DNA from 4 places in the Microbulbifer pacificus genome. Region 1 is predicted to be linked to each of the others. Evidence: predicted binding sites of a transcription regulator. Region 1 holds the regulator's gene; each other region holds the start of a gene.
The links. Region 1 encodes sigma-54, which starts transcription at its own class of promoters, with help from an activator protein. Its sites were predicted from a motif close to TGGCACANNNNTTGCNNT; they were not measured.

Region 1 (3,152 bases):
CGGCGAAGCGTTCGTGGACCGCGACGGCAACACACTGTCGGCAGAGCGCATCAACTACGACCTCAAAAGCGAGCAGATGCAAGCCCAGGGTCAGTCGGAAAAGAAACGGGTGGAAATGATCTGGAAGCCCGAATCCAAAACCGAGCCCACCCCCGCGGAAGACGGCCAGTAATCTACGCGCCCCATACAAACCGAACAGTCAAAAGAGGCGGCAAAACAGCCGCGCAGTTACCGGAATTCACTATGCCGACGCTCAAAGCGCTACATCTCGCCAAGCAGTATAAAAAGCGCAAAGTTGTTCAAGATGTATCCGTGAGCGTCTCCAGCGGCCAGGTTGTCGGCCTGCTCGGCCCCAACGGCGCCGGCAAAACCACCTGTTTTTACATGATTGCCGGCCTGGTACAGGCCGACGCCGGTCAGGTGATGATTGACGAGGAAGATATTACCGGTCTGTCCATGCACGGTCGCGCGCGCAAGGGTATCGGCTACCTGCCCCAGGAAGCATCGGTGTTCCGCCGCCTGTCGGTGGAGGACAACATCCTCGCTATTCTCGAGATCCGCAAAGACCTCGACCGCAACCAGCGCCTGGAGCAACTGGAATCACTCCTCGAGGAATTCCACATCACCCACATTCGCGAGAGCCTCGGCATGGCGCTGTCCGGCGGCGAGCGACGTCGGGTAGAGATCGCCCGCGCGCTGGCCACCAATCCGGCGTTTGTATTGCTGGATGAACCGTTTGCCGGGGTGGATCCCATCTCCGTGAACGACATCAAGCAGATCATCCGCCACCTGCGAGACCGCGGTATTGGCGTGCTCATTACCGACCACAATGTGCGTGAAACCCTGGATATCTGTGAGACCGCGTACATCGTCAGCGAGGGCCACATCATCGCCTCCGGCGACCCCAAAGACGTAGCCGAGAACAAACAGGTGAAAGACGTCTATCTGGGACACGAGTTCACCATCTGACCCTATATGGGTGAAATCATCAGCATTTCACCCTTCAATTACCGATTCCTGTCACAATTCTGACCGCGACAATCGCGACGGATATTTTTTTCGGCACGCTTATTGCTTATTCCTGCGCCCCTTGCCACTTGTGTTCCGAATTACCCCGGGGTAGTCTGCAGGCGATGAGCAATCTGCCGCCGACACAAGCATCAAATGTGTCGCAGCGGTGCAACGCCAGAATTTTATGCCGACACTCCCCCTATGAAGCAGTCACTCCAGTTAAAACTCGGCACTTCGCTGACGATGACGCCACAACTGCAACAGGCCATCCGCCTGCTGCAATTGTCGACGCTGGAGCTGCAACAGGAGATTCAGTCTGCCCTCGACAGTAACCCGCTGCTGGAATCGGACTTTGACGAGCACGCCGGCGAACATCTGCAGGAACAGAACACCCCCGCCACCATTGAGCGCCAGACTCTGGACAGTGCCGACAGCGGCCGCGAAGGCCTCGGCGGCGAGGGCGAGAGCGAGTCCACCGCCGATGGCGACTGGAACAGCGACATCCCCGAAGACCTGCCGGTAGACACCCGCTGGGACGATATTTACACCAACAGCAGTCACTCTGGTGGCGACGGCGAAGAGTACGCGCTGGAACAGCGCAACGCCGCCGCGGAGAGCCTGCAGGACCACCTGCTGTGGCAGCTGAATCTCACTCCACTGACGGCAGAAGACAAGTTGATCGGCGAGGCGCTGATCGACGCAATCGCCCCCAATGGTTTTCTCGATACCGATCTGGAGGATCTGGCGGAATCGTTTGCGATCGAAGTGGCAGAAATACTGGCGGTACTGAAAACCATCCAGCAGTTTGAGCCGGTGGGCTGCGGCGCCCGCGATCTGCGCGAGAGCCTGCTGCTACAGCTGCGCCAGCTGCCGGAGAGCACCCCCTGGCTGGCACAGGCCTTGACCGTGGTCGGCCAGCACCTGGACCTGCTGGGCAAACGCGACTTTCGCCAGCTGAGTCGCCGTACCCGACTGAGCGAGGCACAGCTCGGCGAGGTAATGCGCCTGATCCAGACCCTCACCCCCTACCCCGGCGAGGCCTTTGGCGGCGAGGAGCCCCAGTATGTGGTGCCGGACGTAATCGTCAGCCGCCGCGAGCAGCGCTGGGTAGTGGAACTGAACCCGGAAACCACGCCCAAGCTGCGCATCAACGATGCCTACGCCGCGCTTATCCGCCGCGCGGACAACTCCACTGAGAACAATTATCTGCGCGACAACCTGCAGGAGGCCCGCTGGTTTCTGAAAAGCTTGCAGAGCCGCCACGAGACGCTGCTCAAGGTGGCGAGCTGCATCGTCGAAAAACAGCAGGGTTTCTTCGAGCTGGGACCGGAGGCGATGAAGCCGATGGTACTGGCCAATATTGCCGAGACCATTGGCATGCACGAATCCACCATCTCCCGGGTGACCACGCAAAAGTACATGCTCACTCCCCGCGGCGTATTCGAACTCAAGTACTTTTTCTCCAGCCATGTGAGCACAGACTCCGGTGAGGACGCCTCCTCCACGGCCATCCGCGCGCTGATTCGCAAGCTGGTGGACGCAGAGCAACCGCGCAAGCCGCTGTCGGACAACAAGATCACCCAGGAGCTGGACAAACAGGGCATTCAGGTCGCGCGCCGCACCGTCGCCAAGTACCGCGAGTCCATGGGCATTCCCTCTTCCAGCGAGCGCAAGCGACTGGTGTAAATAGACCGAAGCGGATCAGCCGGTCACACTCCCTCTGTGCAAGCGCCGTTTTCGATCAATTTCTGCCCGACCAATGCCCAGGAATCGAGTGTATCCTTCCATTCTGGTGAACTTCCTAGTAGGGTTGCCGCCCTGTGCGGGGGGCAGCCAAATTGTGTTGTACCCGATGAGGAGAAATCCATGCAGATCAACATCAGTGGCCACCATGTAGACGTAACCCCGGCCATTCGCGATTACTGCCTGACCAAGCTGGACAAGCTCTCCCGCCACCACGACCTGATCACCAATACCCAGGTCATCCTTTCCGTCGACAAACTGATCCAGAAAGCGGAAGCGCGGGTTCACGTTAACGGCAAGGACGTATTTGCGGATTCAGAATCGGAAGATATGTACGCGGCGATCGACTCGCTCGCTGACAAACTCGACCGGCAGCTGCTGAAACACAAAGAGAAATT
Region 2 (3,152 bases), 1.3 Mb from region 1:
GGTGACGCTGTCGATCACCGACAGGTTTTTCAGGGTCTGGCTGGACACCTGGGCGATGGCCTCGCCGGTAACCAGGGCATCCACATCCAGCTCCTTGGCGATCACCGAGCCCGCGCGCAGCATCATGCGCTTCAGGGTCACGCCCATGTAGGAGTCGTCGATGCGCTCGAGGATCTCGGCCACGACTTCGTCAAATGGCACGGTGATGAATTTCACCCGGTGCGAGGCGCCGTATTTTTCCCACAGGTAGAACGCCACTTCCTTTACCCCCAGCTCGTGCTGGCGCCCACCCAGGTTGAAGAACAGGTAGTGGGTGCGGATACCGCGCTTGATGGTCAAATAACTCGCCACGGTGGAATCGAAGCCGCCAGAGACCAGCGAGATCACCGGGTCCTGGGTGCCGAGCGGGAAGCCGCCGAGGCCCTGGTGCAGCTGCTCGATCACATTCAGCTTGTCGTGGCGGATTTCCAGTTTCACGGTGATATCGGGGTTTTTCAGTTTCACCCCGGCGGCGTCCGTATTCATGTTGAGGCCGCCGCCCACGTACTGCTCCACCTCGAGGGACTGGAAGTCGTGCTTGCCGGTACGCTTGGCCCGCACGCAGAAGGTTTTGCCGCTGAGCTTGTCGCCCCACACCGACAGGGTCTTCTGGTACATGTCGTCCATGTCGCCCAGGGGGAACTGCTGTACCCGCGCGAAGTTGGCGATGCCGGGGGTGTGCGCCAGCACCTCTTCAATGCGGTCGGAGAGGTGGGCTACGGCGTCCGGCGCGATCACATCAATTTTTTCCCAGTCCTTGCGCACCTGGATGCGGTCATCGACCCCGCGCAGCAGTTTGCGCAGGTTGTCCGCAAGCTGTCGCGACATGCGCTTGCGTACCGGGTTGCTCTTGATGGTGATCTCTGGGAAAAACTTGACGACGAAGTGCATAGGGATGTGCCAGAACCGCGATTGACAGAAATGTGAGCCGGGAACGCGTACACCGCTTCCCGGCAAAGGTGGCGAATTATAAACTCGCCACTGGGAATTTGCTTGCGGCACCAAATTGGTGCTTAACGTGACTTCTCAGCCCTTAATTGGTGCATATTGCGGTTTGAAAGCACCAATGTTGGGACTATCTTGGGGTTGTCCTGGGAATTGCCCGGCCAGTTTTGTCCCAAATTGGGCCACTGCCGCCGTATTCAGCACGCCAGTCATCGCCCACAGTCAGTTTGCCCCAATTTGGCACACTCCTTGCTTTTACTGTTGCCACAAGATAAAGCGAATTGGCGCGACACATAACTTTTTCATTCTTGGAGGACTGCAATGTCAAAGACGCTCGAACTGATCAAAGAGAGCGAAGCCAGATGGGTAGACCTGCGCTTCACTGATACCAAAGGTAAGGAACAACACGTTTCCATTCCTTCTAAGGAAGTGAACGGCGAGTTCTTCGAAGTAGGCAAGATGTTCGATGGTTCCTCCATCGCTGGCTGGAAGGGCATTAACGAATCCGACATGGTTCTGATGCCGGTTGACGATACCGCATTCCTGGATCCGTTCACCGACGAGCCGACCGTTATCATTCGCTGTAACATCGTTGACCCGATCACCGGTCAGGGCTACGAGCGCGACCCGCGTTCCATCGCCATGCGCGCCGAGGAATACCTGAAGTCCACCGGTTACGGTGACAAGGTTCTGATGGGCCCGGAGCCCGAGTTCTTCGTATTTGACGACATCACCTGGGGTGCCGAAATGGGCGGCGCCTTCTACAAGATCAACTCCCAGGAAGCGGCCTGGTCTTCTGGCGCCAGCTATGCCGAAGGCAACATGGGTCACCGTCCGGGCATTAAAGGCGGCTACTTCCCGGTTCCGCCCGTCGACTCCCTGCACGACATCCGCGCTGCCATGTGTGCCGCGATGGAGCAGATGGGTCTGGAAATTGAAGTACACCACCACGAAGTGGGTACCGCTGGCCAGTGTGAAATCGGCGTTGGCGCCAACACCCTGACCAAAAAGGCTGACGAAGTTCAGATCCTGAAGTACGCGGTGCACAACGTGGCCCACGCTTACGGCAAAACCGCCACCTTCATGCCCAAGCCGCTGGTAGGTGACAACGGTTCCGGTATGCACGTACACCAGTCCTTCAGCAAGGACGGCGTGAACCAGTTCGCCGGTGACGCCTACGCTGGCCTGTCTGAAACTGCCCTGTTCTACATCGGCGGTATCATCAAGCACGCGCGCGCTCTGAACGCCATCTGTAACCCGGGCACCAACTCCTACAAGCGTCTGGTTCCTGGCTTCGAAGCACCGGTAATCCTGGCCTACTCCGCGCGCAACCGCTCTGCGTCCATCCGCATTCCGTTTGTGCCGAGCCCGAAAGGCAAGCGTATCGAAACCCGCTTCCCGGACCCGATCGCCAACCCCTACCTGGCCTTCGCTGCACTGCTGATGGCTGGTCTCGACGGCGTGAAGAACAAGATCCACCCCGGCGACCCGGCGGACAAAGATCTGTACGACCTGGAGCCGGAAGAGCTGGCCGAGTACCCGACCGTTGCTTCCAGCCTGGAACAGGCCCTGGACGCACTGGATCAGGACCGCGCCTTCCTGACCGAGGGTGGCGTATTCACTGACGACGCCATCGACGCCTTCATCGCCCTGAAGCGTGACGAAGTACAGCGTGTGAACATGACCACTCACCCGGTCGAGTTCGAAATGTACTACTCCTGCTAATTCGCAGGTATCATCGCGGCACCGCCCCGGCTTTTGATATGAGGGCGGCGCAAAGATGACGAGAAAGCCCGCACTTCGGTGTGGGCTTTTTTTTTGCGACGCAGATGGCTAGCCTTAGCATTGCAACAGAACACAAAAAGTGAGGCAGGATTGCCCATGAACAAATGGTCCATCAAAAAATGGTTGCTCCCGCTGGTATTGGTGCTGGCGGTGCCGGCGATGGCGCTGCAGGATTCGGGCGCGCAATCGGGTGCGGAGGATGACAAATCCTCCAGTGGCACCAGTGTCTACAAGATCGTCGGTCCCGACGGTCGGGTCACGTTCAGTGATACCGCACCCGCGGGTTCCAGGGCGGAGAAGGTCAAGATAGGCCCCACCAACGTGCAGCCGATTGCGCTGCCCGTGCCCCTGCCGGTGCGCAAGCTGTCCCCCCGCAGTGACGA
Region 3 (3,152 bases), 2.0 Mb from region 1:
TCGCTGCCACTGGCCCGATATATCGCCACTGCATCGTCGTTGTACGCGCGCTGCCCGCCTTCGGTGGCGGTGGCGAACGCCACTCTCTCCGTATCGGGCAGAGAATTGCAGGGATCAGCCATGAGCGGTTCGCAGAGTTGGTTCAAACTGTTTTCTCAGGCTACGTCGATCAGGGACACACTGCCATCCGGCATGACTTCCGCCATCTGGCCTTCCGGCTCTTCCAGGAACAGCAAGGTGACAAAGCCCAGCACGGCAGTTCCCGCGATCACCAGGAAAAACGTCTGGTAGGAAACCATGCTGAGTACCGTCAGGTAAAACACCGCGCCCACATTCCCGTAAGCCCCGGTCATACCCGCAATCTGCCCGGTCAGCCGGCGCTTGATGAGTGGCACTACGGCAAACACGGCACCCTCACCGGACTGCACGAAGAAAGAACACGCCATGGCTGTGGCCACCGCCAGATACAGCGGCCACTCGGCATTGATCATACTCATCGCCAGATATCCCAGTGCCAGCCCCGCGGTCAAAATCAGCAGTGTGCTTTTGCGACCGAAGCGATCACTGATCAGCCCGCCGGCCGGACGCGACATCAGGTTCATAAACGCATAGGCCGACGCCAGCAGGCCGGCTTTTACCGGATCGAGGGTAAACGTCTCCGAGAAAAACAGCGGCAACATGGAAACCACTGCCAGCTCCGACCCGAAGGTGGCGAAGTACAGGATATTCAGCACCGCCACCTGCTTGAAGCGATAGCGGTGAATCGGTTCCGGCAGTTTGACGAAAATTTCCCGATTGATGTCGTAACTCTTCTTCGCGTGGAGTACGTACAGCACGGCAAGCGAAACATAGATGGCAACAACGACTGGTTGTGACAGCATGCCGATGCCGGACGGTGAAAGTTTCCACGCCAGCAGTGCCAGCGCCGCGTACATCGGCACTTTCATGATCAGCAACAGTACGAAATCCGATGGGCTGGAAACCTCCATGCCGCCAATTTTTTTCGGCTTGAAATAGGTGCCGCCCTTGGGAGTGTCGGTTACCGAGCGGTAGTAGATCACGCTGTATACCAGTGCAATGGCACCGGTAATGCCGATGGCGTAGCGCCATCCGTCGACACCGCCGACCAGCAGCGCAATGATGGGCAGCGTCATCGCCGCCGCGGCCGAGCCGAAATTACCCCAGCCTCCGTAGATTCCCTCGGCGGTACCCAATTGATTGGCCGGGAACCACTCGGACACCATACGGATGCCGACCACAAAGCCGGCACCGATAAATCCCAGCAGAAAGCGACCAATCGCCGCCTGGGTAAAGTTGTCCGCCAGCGCAAAGATAAAACAGGGAATACTGCCAACGGCCAAGAGCAGCGAATAGGTGAGACGAGGACCGTATTTGTCCGTCAGCATGCCGATGATCACCCGTGCCGGAATGGTCAGCGCCACATTCAGGATCAGCAGGGTTTTCACTTGCTCGGACGTCAGTGACAGACTGTCGGCAATCGCCATCAGCAGGGGGGCGTGGTTGAACCAGGCAAAGAAGGTGATAAAAAACGCGATCCAGGTCAGGTGTAAAACCCGGATTTTGCCCGTGAAGGACAATAGATTCAGCGAATCATTGGACATGGTTTTCCCTGCTTGTGGTTGAGGTCGGCAATTTCTCTGCACATTTCCTACGGGCATAAAAAAAGTCCACAGGCACAGCCTGGGCTGTACCGGTGGACTTCGATGTCCGCATATTCGGTTTTTCTTCGCCGGAATTTTTATTTCAGGTGGCCTGTGGCCCTTCCCTTTATGCCCCGACGGCGAGTCCACGCTATTTCTGTTGCACAGAAACTCACCGGACTCGGGATGGAATATTCAATTTCTGTGCCACATCTGGGCAAAGTGAAAATCTGGTGCGGGAACATGAGGTGTTTTGGGGCGTTTAGAGAAACTAAGACGTCGCTGCCGCATGCACCGGAACACGGGAGAGTATGCGGAGCGCGCAAGTGCGCCCCGTTTTGGGTTGTTTAGCGCAGCGGGCACAGGATTTTGCACTGGCATAGGGCGCTTGCTTAAGTTGGCGATCGACAGTCCGGCATTGTCGTCAGGTTTCCCTGGCCTGTTACAACTGGCTGTGGCGGATAAAGTCCAGGGTCTGCTGGTAGAGATCGGAGCGGAATACTTCCGCGGTATCGGCATCGACAGGGGCGATTTCGTTGCACAGGGCCAGCAGTTCGCGGGCTTTCTTTTCCGTGGGGCGACCGTGGTCTGTCTGCGGATGTGCGAACAGGTGCCAGCCTGGGTTTTTGCGCGGCGCCTCCCCGAAGTGGACAAGCAGCTCGTCGCTCAAGGACGCGGCGATGGCCGCTTCCGGCAGGTCGAGGTATTCCGGGCGCGCGAGAATGCCCACGGCATCCCGGCGCTGGTCGCGATCACACAGCCAGCCACACGCGTCCAGCAGCGCCGCGCGCAGCGCCAGGTGGGTGGCGGGGTTGGCCTCGTGCCAGCTGCGCGTCACCGCCAGCACTTTTTCCGGCATCGCCGGCATCAGGCTATTGCTGGTTGCGGCAATGACGCCGATACCTTCCTGTACGGCCAGGGTGTTCCAGGGCTCACCGACACAATAGCCGTCGATATCGCCGCGGCGCAGGTGCTCCACCATCTGCTCTGGCGGCAGTACCACAATACGCACATCCGCATCGGGATTGATGCCGGCACTGGACAGCCAGTGGCGCAGTTGCAGGGTGTGGCTGGCAAAGGGGTAGACACTGGCAAAGATCAGCGGTTTGTCGCCGCCAGCGCGGCTGCTGATATATGCCTTGAGGGCGGCGCCCGCGTCGCCTTTGCTCGGGTCGAGTTTGTCGTACAGTGTCCGCGACAGGGTGATGGCGTTGCCATTGCAGCTGAGAATCAGGCCGCTCAACAGTTGCTCATCACACTGGGGCAGGGTCTGTTTCAGGGTCAGAGGCATGGGCGCGAGAATGGACGCAGCATCGGCAGCGCCACCGATCAGTTTGTCGCGCAGGGTGGCCCAGGAGGTTTCCCGCTGCAGTTCCACCTTTAGCCCATGGCGCTCGAACAGGCCCAGCTCGCGCGCAATGATCAGCGGCGCGCTGTCGGTCAGGCGCAGGTAGAGAAGCTTCAAATTGGGTTTTTCGACTTGCAGGCTGC
Region 4 (3,152 bases), 210 kb from region 1:
CTGGTTCAGCAGCCTGCAGCCGGCACTGCAGCCGCTGAAGGAGCTGAAAACCTTCAAAGACCCCCGCGCGCTATACGTACGCTGCATGAGCTGTGTAGCGCCCTGATTCCTCCATACCCGTGCCCGTTGGTCGCAATTCCTGCGTGCTAGCGGGCGCCTCTCCTGCCCTGCCCCTCGGTATCCCCACATTCCTCCACCTTTTGTGATCAGGAACGTAGACCGATTCACTTACGGTTCAGAAGGCGATTGATAGTATTCACGCCATAACGGAAACCATATCAAAAGTAAGTAACCGTCACGGGAACCGAACAATGAAAGCACTCTCTACCGCCGTCGCCGCCCTGCTGTGTGGCAGCCTGTCGATGTCACTGTATGCCGATCCGCCCGAAGGCCGCGGCTGGAAGAAGCACGACAAGCACCACAAACACGAGCAGAAAGAAGTGTATTGGGACGGTAACTGCCGGGTCGAACGCAAGTGGAACGACCGCGGCGATTACAAAGAGGAGCGCACCTGCCGGGCCCCGCGCTACGCAGATAACCACCATCACCACGACGGCGGCGTACGTGTTGTGGTCCTGCCACCGTGGTTCAACCAGCAGGTGCAGGAACCGGAGTACCGTCCGGAATGGCGCCCCACCGCGCAGACATCGGGTACCAGCTGTGGCAATAACAAGGTGAGCAGCGTGCTCGGCGGCCTCATCGGCGGCGTGATCGGCCACCAGGTCGGCAGTGGTCGCGGCAACACTGCGGCGACTATCGGCGGCGCCATCGCCGGTGTGCTGATTGGCGGCGAAGTGGGCCGCCGTATGGACCAGAGCAACCAGGCCTGTATCGCCCAGGCGCTGGAATTCGCCCCCGAGGGCGAAAGCATCAGCTGGCAGAATGCGCAGGGCGGTGAAAACTACACCGTGGTCCCTGGCGCGGTTGAACAGCGTGGCGATCAATATTGCCGCTCTTACACCGCGGGCTATGACGTCAGCGGGGATTCCCGCAGCACCCAGGCGGTCGCCTGTCGCCAACCGAATGGAACCTGGGTTCGCGCCAACTGATGTAAACCCTGTGCCGCCGGCCCAGCGCCGGCGGCATATCGCGCTCGCGATTTACCCCCACAGAACATCCCAACCGACAGGCGCACCAGCTTGGTGCAACACTTTCGCTCCCGCCCAATCCGCTCCCCACATTGAAGCGCTAAAGCACAAAGCGGGCGCCAATCCGACCTGCGCAGGCACCGCCGTGGCTCACTTTTCCGCGACTGGCACTATTTTTGGATTAGCTAACGATAACGACGCACACATTTACAGCGTCGACAGTGAATCAACACACGGATAAGAATGACGAAAGTAATGCAGCCTCGGGCGCAATGGCTTGTCGCCACCGACCTGGACGGCACACTTCTCGACCACTACAGCTATTCCCACAGCGCCGCAGACCGCACCCTGCAGCAGCTGGAAGCCGCCGGTATCCCGGTCATTCTGAACAGCAGTAAAACCCGCGATGAAATGCTGGCACTGCGGGACTCCCTGCACAACCGCCACCCGTTCATCAGCGAAAATGGCTCGGCGATCTTTATTCCCCAGGGCTATTTCCCGGAGAGACCGGAATGCGCCCGCGATGAGTTGGGTTACTGGGTGCTGGAGCCCGGTGCAACCCGCCGCAGTATTCTCGATTTCCTCCGCCACGACAGCGACAGCTATAGCGCGCCCTACCTCAATTTTGCCAACGCCTCCGCGGCAGAAATTGTCGCCGCCACCGGGCTCACCCTCGCGCAAGCGGAAAAGGCCAACCGGCGGGATTACTCCGAGCCGCTGCTGTGGCAGGGTGACGAAACGCAGAAACACGCATTTATTGAGCGCGCCAACGCCGCCGGGTTCGCGACCCTGCAAGGCGGACGCTTCCTGCATCTTCTGGGACAGACCGACAAGGGTGCTGCGACGACGTTGCTTAAACAGATCTACCAGCACTACAGCGAGCGCACGTGTTGCCTCATTGCCAGCGGCGACGGTCCCAACGACCTCGACATGCTGAGCGTCGCGGACATCGCCATTATCGTGCGCTCACCCGCACACCCACCGCCCCATCCATCAAAACAATTGGCACACCACCCCGATGTCATCATCAGCCGCAACATCGGCCCCCAGGGCTGGGCGGAGGCGATACAGGAAATTTTCTCCCGTCCTGAGCAGAGCGGGTATTTATCGAACGCAAAATAGGAAGCACAACGTGACCGACTTTTTCCAGAATGGCGACATCACGACCCTGCACAACCTGTCCAACCGCAGCCTCGAAGATATGGAAGCGGACCTGATCCGCTTTTCGCAACAGCGCCCCATGTCACTGCTGCTGCCCTCGCTCTACTCGGAACTCGAAGGCGAGGCGCTGCCGCGAATTCTCGAAATTCTCGCCGAAGTACCCTACCTCTCGGAGATCGTAATCGGCCTCGACCGCGCCGATGAATCCCAGTACCGCGATGCGCTCAAACAGTTCAGTGTACTGCCGCAGCATGTGCGGGTGCTGTGGAACGACGGCCCGCGCCTGCGCGAACTGGACGCACAGCTGCAGCGCGACGGCCTCGCCCCCAAAGAGGCTGGCAAGGGCCGCAACGTTTGGTATTGCCTCGGCTACATCCTCGCCTCCCGCCGCGGTGAGGCCATCGCGCTGCACGACTGTGACATCGTCACCTACGACCGCATGATGCTGGCGCGCCTGTTCTACCCGGTGGCCAACCCCAACTTCAATTACGAATTCTGCAAAGGCTATTACTCCCGGGTAGCCAACGGAAAAATCAACGGTCGCGTGTGCCGTTTGCTGGTTACGCCACTGATCCGCACCCTGAAAAAAATCTACGGCCACACCGCATACCTCGAGTACATGGACAGCTTCCGCTACTCCCTCGCCGGGGAGTTTTCCTTCCGCCGCGATGTAATCAACGACCTGCGCATTCCCAGCGACTGGGGGCTGGAAATTGGCGTACTGTCGGAGATGCACCGCAACTATTCCACCAACCGACTGTGCCAGGTGGACATCGCCCACGCCTACGACCACAAACACCAGGACGTGTCCTTCGATGACGAGCACGGTGGCCTGTCGAAAATGTCCATCGATATCGCCAAATCCTTTTTTCGCAAACTGGCCACCCAGGGCACGGTGTTCTC

Region 2: glnA (glutamate--ammonia ligase) is a predicted target of sigma-54. The motif match lies at 1,223-1,240, and genes of this name have one in related genera.
Region 3: R5R33_RS13180 (NarK family nitrate/nitrite MFS transporter) is a predicted target of sigma-54. The motif match lies at 1,854-1,871, and genes of this name have one in related genera.
Region 4: R5R33_RS03980 (HAD-IIB family hydrolase) is a predicted target of sigma-54. The motif match lies at 1,254-1,271, and genes of this name have one in related genera.

Annotation. Positions count from the first base shown of each region.
Region 1 is NZ_CP137555.1:1,085,937-1,089,088, forward strand. Features, by position in the region: gene lptA (lipopolysaccharide transport periplasmic protein LptA) at 1-172, shown strand, start outside; gene lptB (LPS export ABC transporter ATP-binding protein) at 244-969, shown strand; gene R5R33_RS04920 (RNA polymerase factor sigma-54) at 1,213-2,697, shown strand; gene hpf (ribosome hibernation-promoting factor, HPF/YfiA family) at 2,878-3,152, shown strand, end outside.
Region 2 is NZ_CP137555.1:2,418,530-2,421,681, forward strand. Features, by position in the region: gene thiI (tRNA uracil 4-sulfurtransferase ThiI) at 1-930, opposite strand, end outside; gene glnA (glutamate--ammonia ligase) at 1,306-2,709, shown strand; gene R5R33_RS10460 (DUF4124 domain-containing protein) at 2,866-3,152, shown strand, end outside.
Region 3 is NZ_CP137555.1:3,072,521-3,075,672, forward strand. Features, by position in the region: gene R5R33_RS13175 (bifunctional protein-serine/threonine kinase/phosphatase) at 1-122, opposite strand, end outside; gene R5R33_RS13180 (NarK family nitrate/nitrite MFS transporter) at 156-1,622, opposite strand; gene R5R33_RS13185 (CmpA/NrtA family ABC transporter substrate-binding protein) at 2,104-3,152, opposite strand, start outside.
Region 4 is NZ_CP137555.1:874,602-877,753, forward strand. Features, by position in the region: gene sppA (signal peptide peptidase SppA) at 1-106, shown strand, start outside; gene R5R33_RS03975 (glycine zipper 2TM domain-containing protein) at 312-1,049, shown strand; gene R5R33_RS03980 (HAD-IIB family hydrolase) at 1,332-2,210, shown strand; gene R5R33_RS03985 (glycosyltransferase family protein) at 2,221-3,152, shown strand, end outside.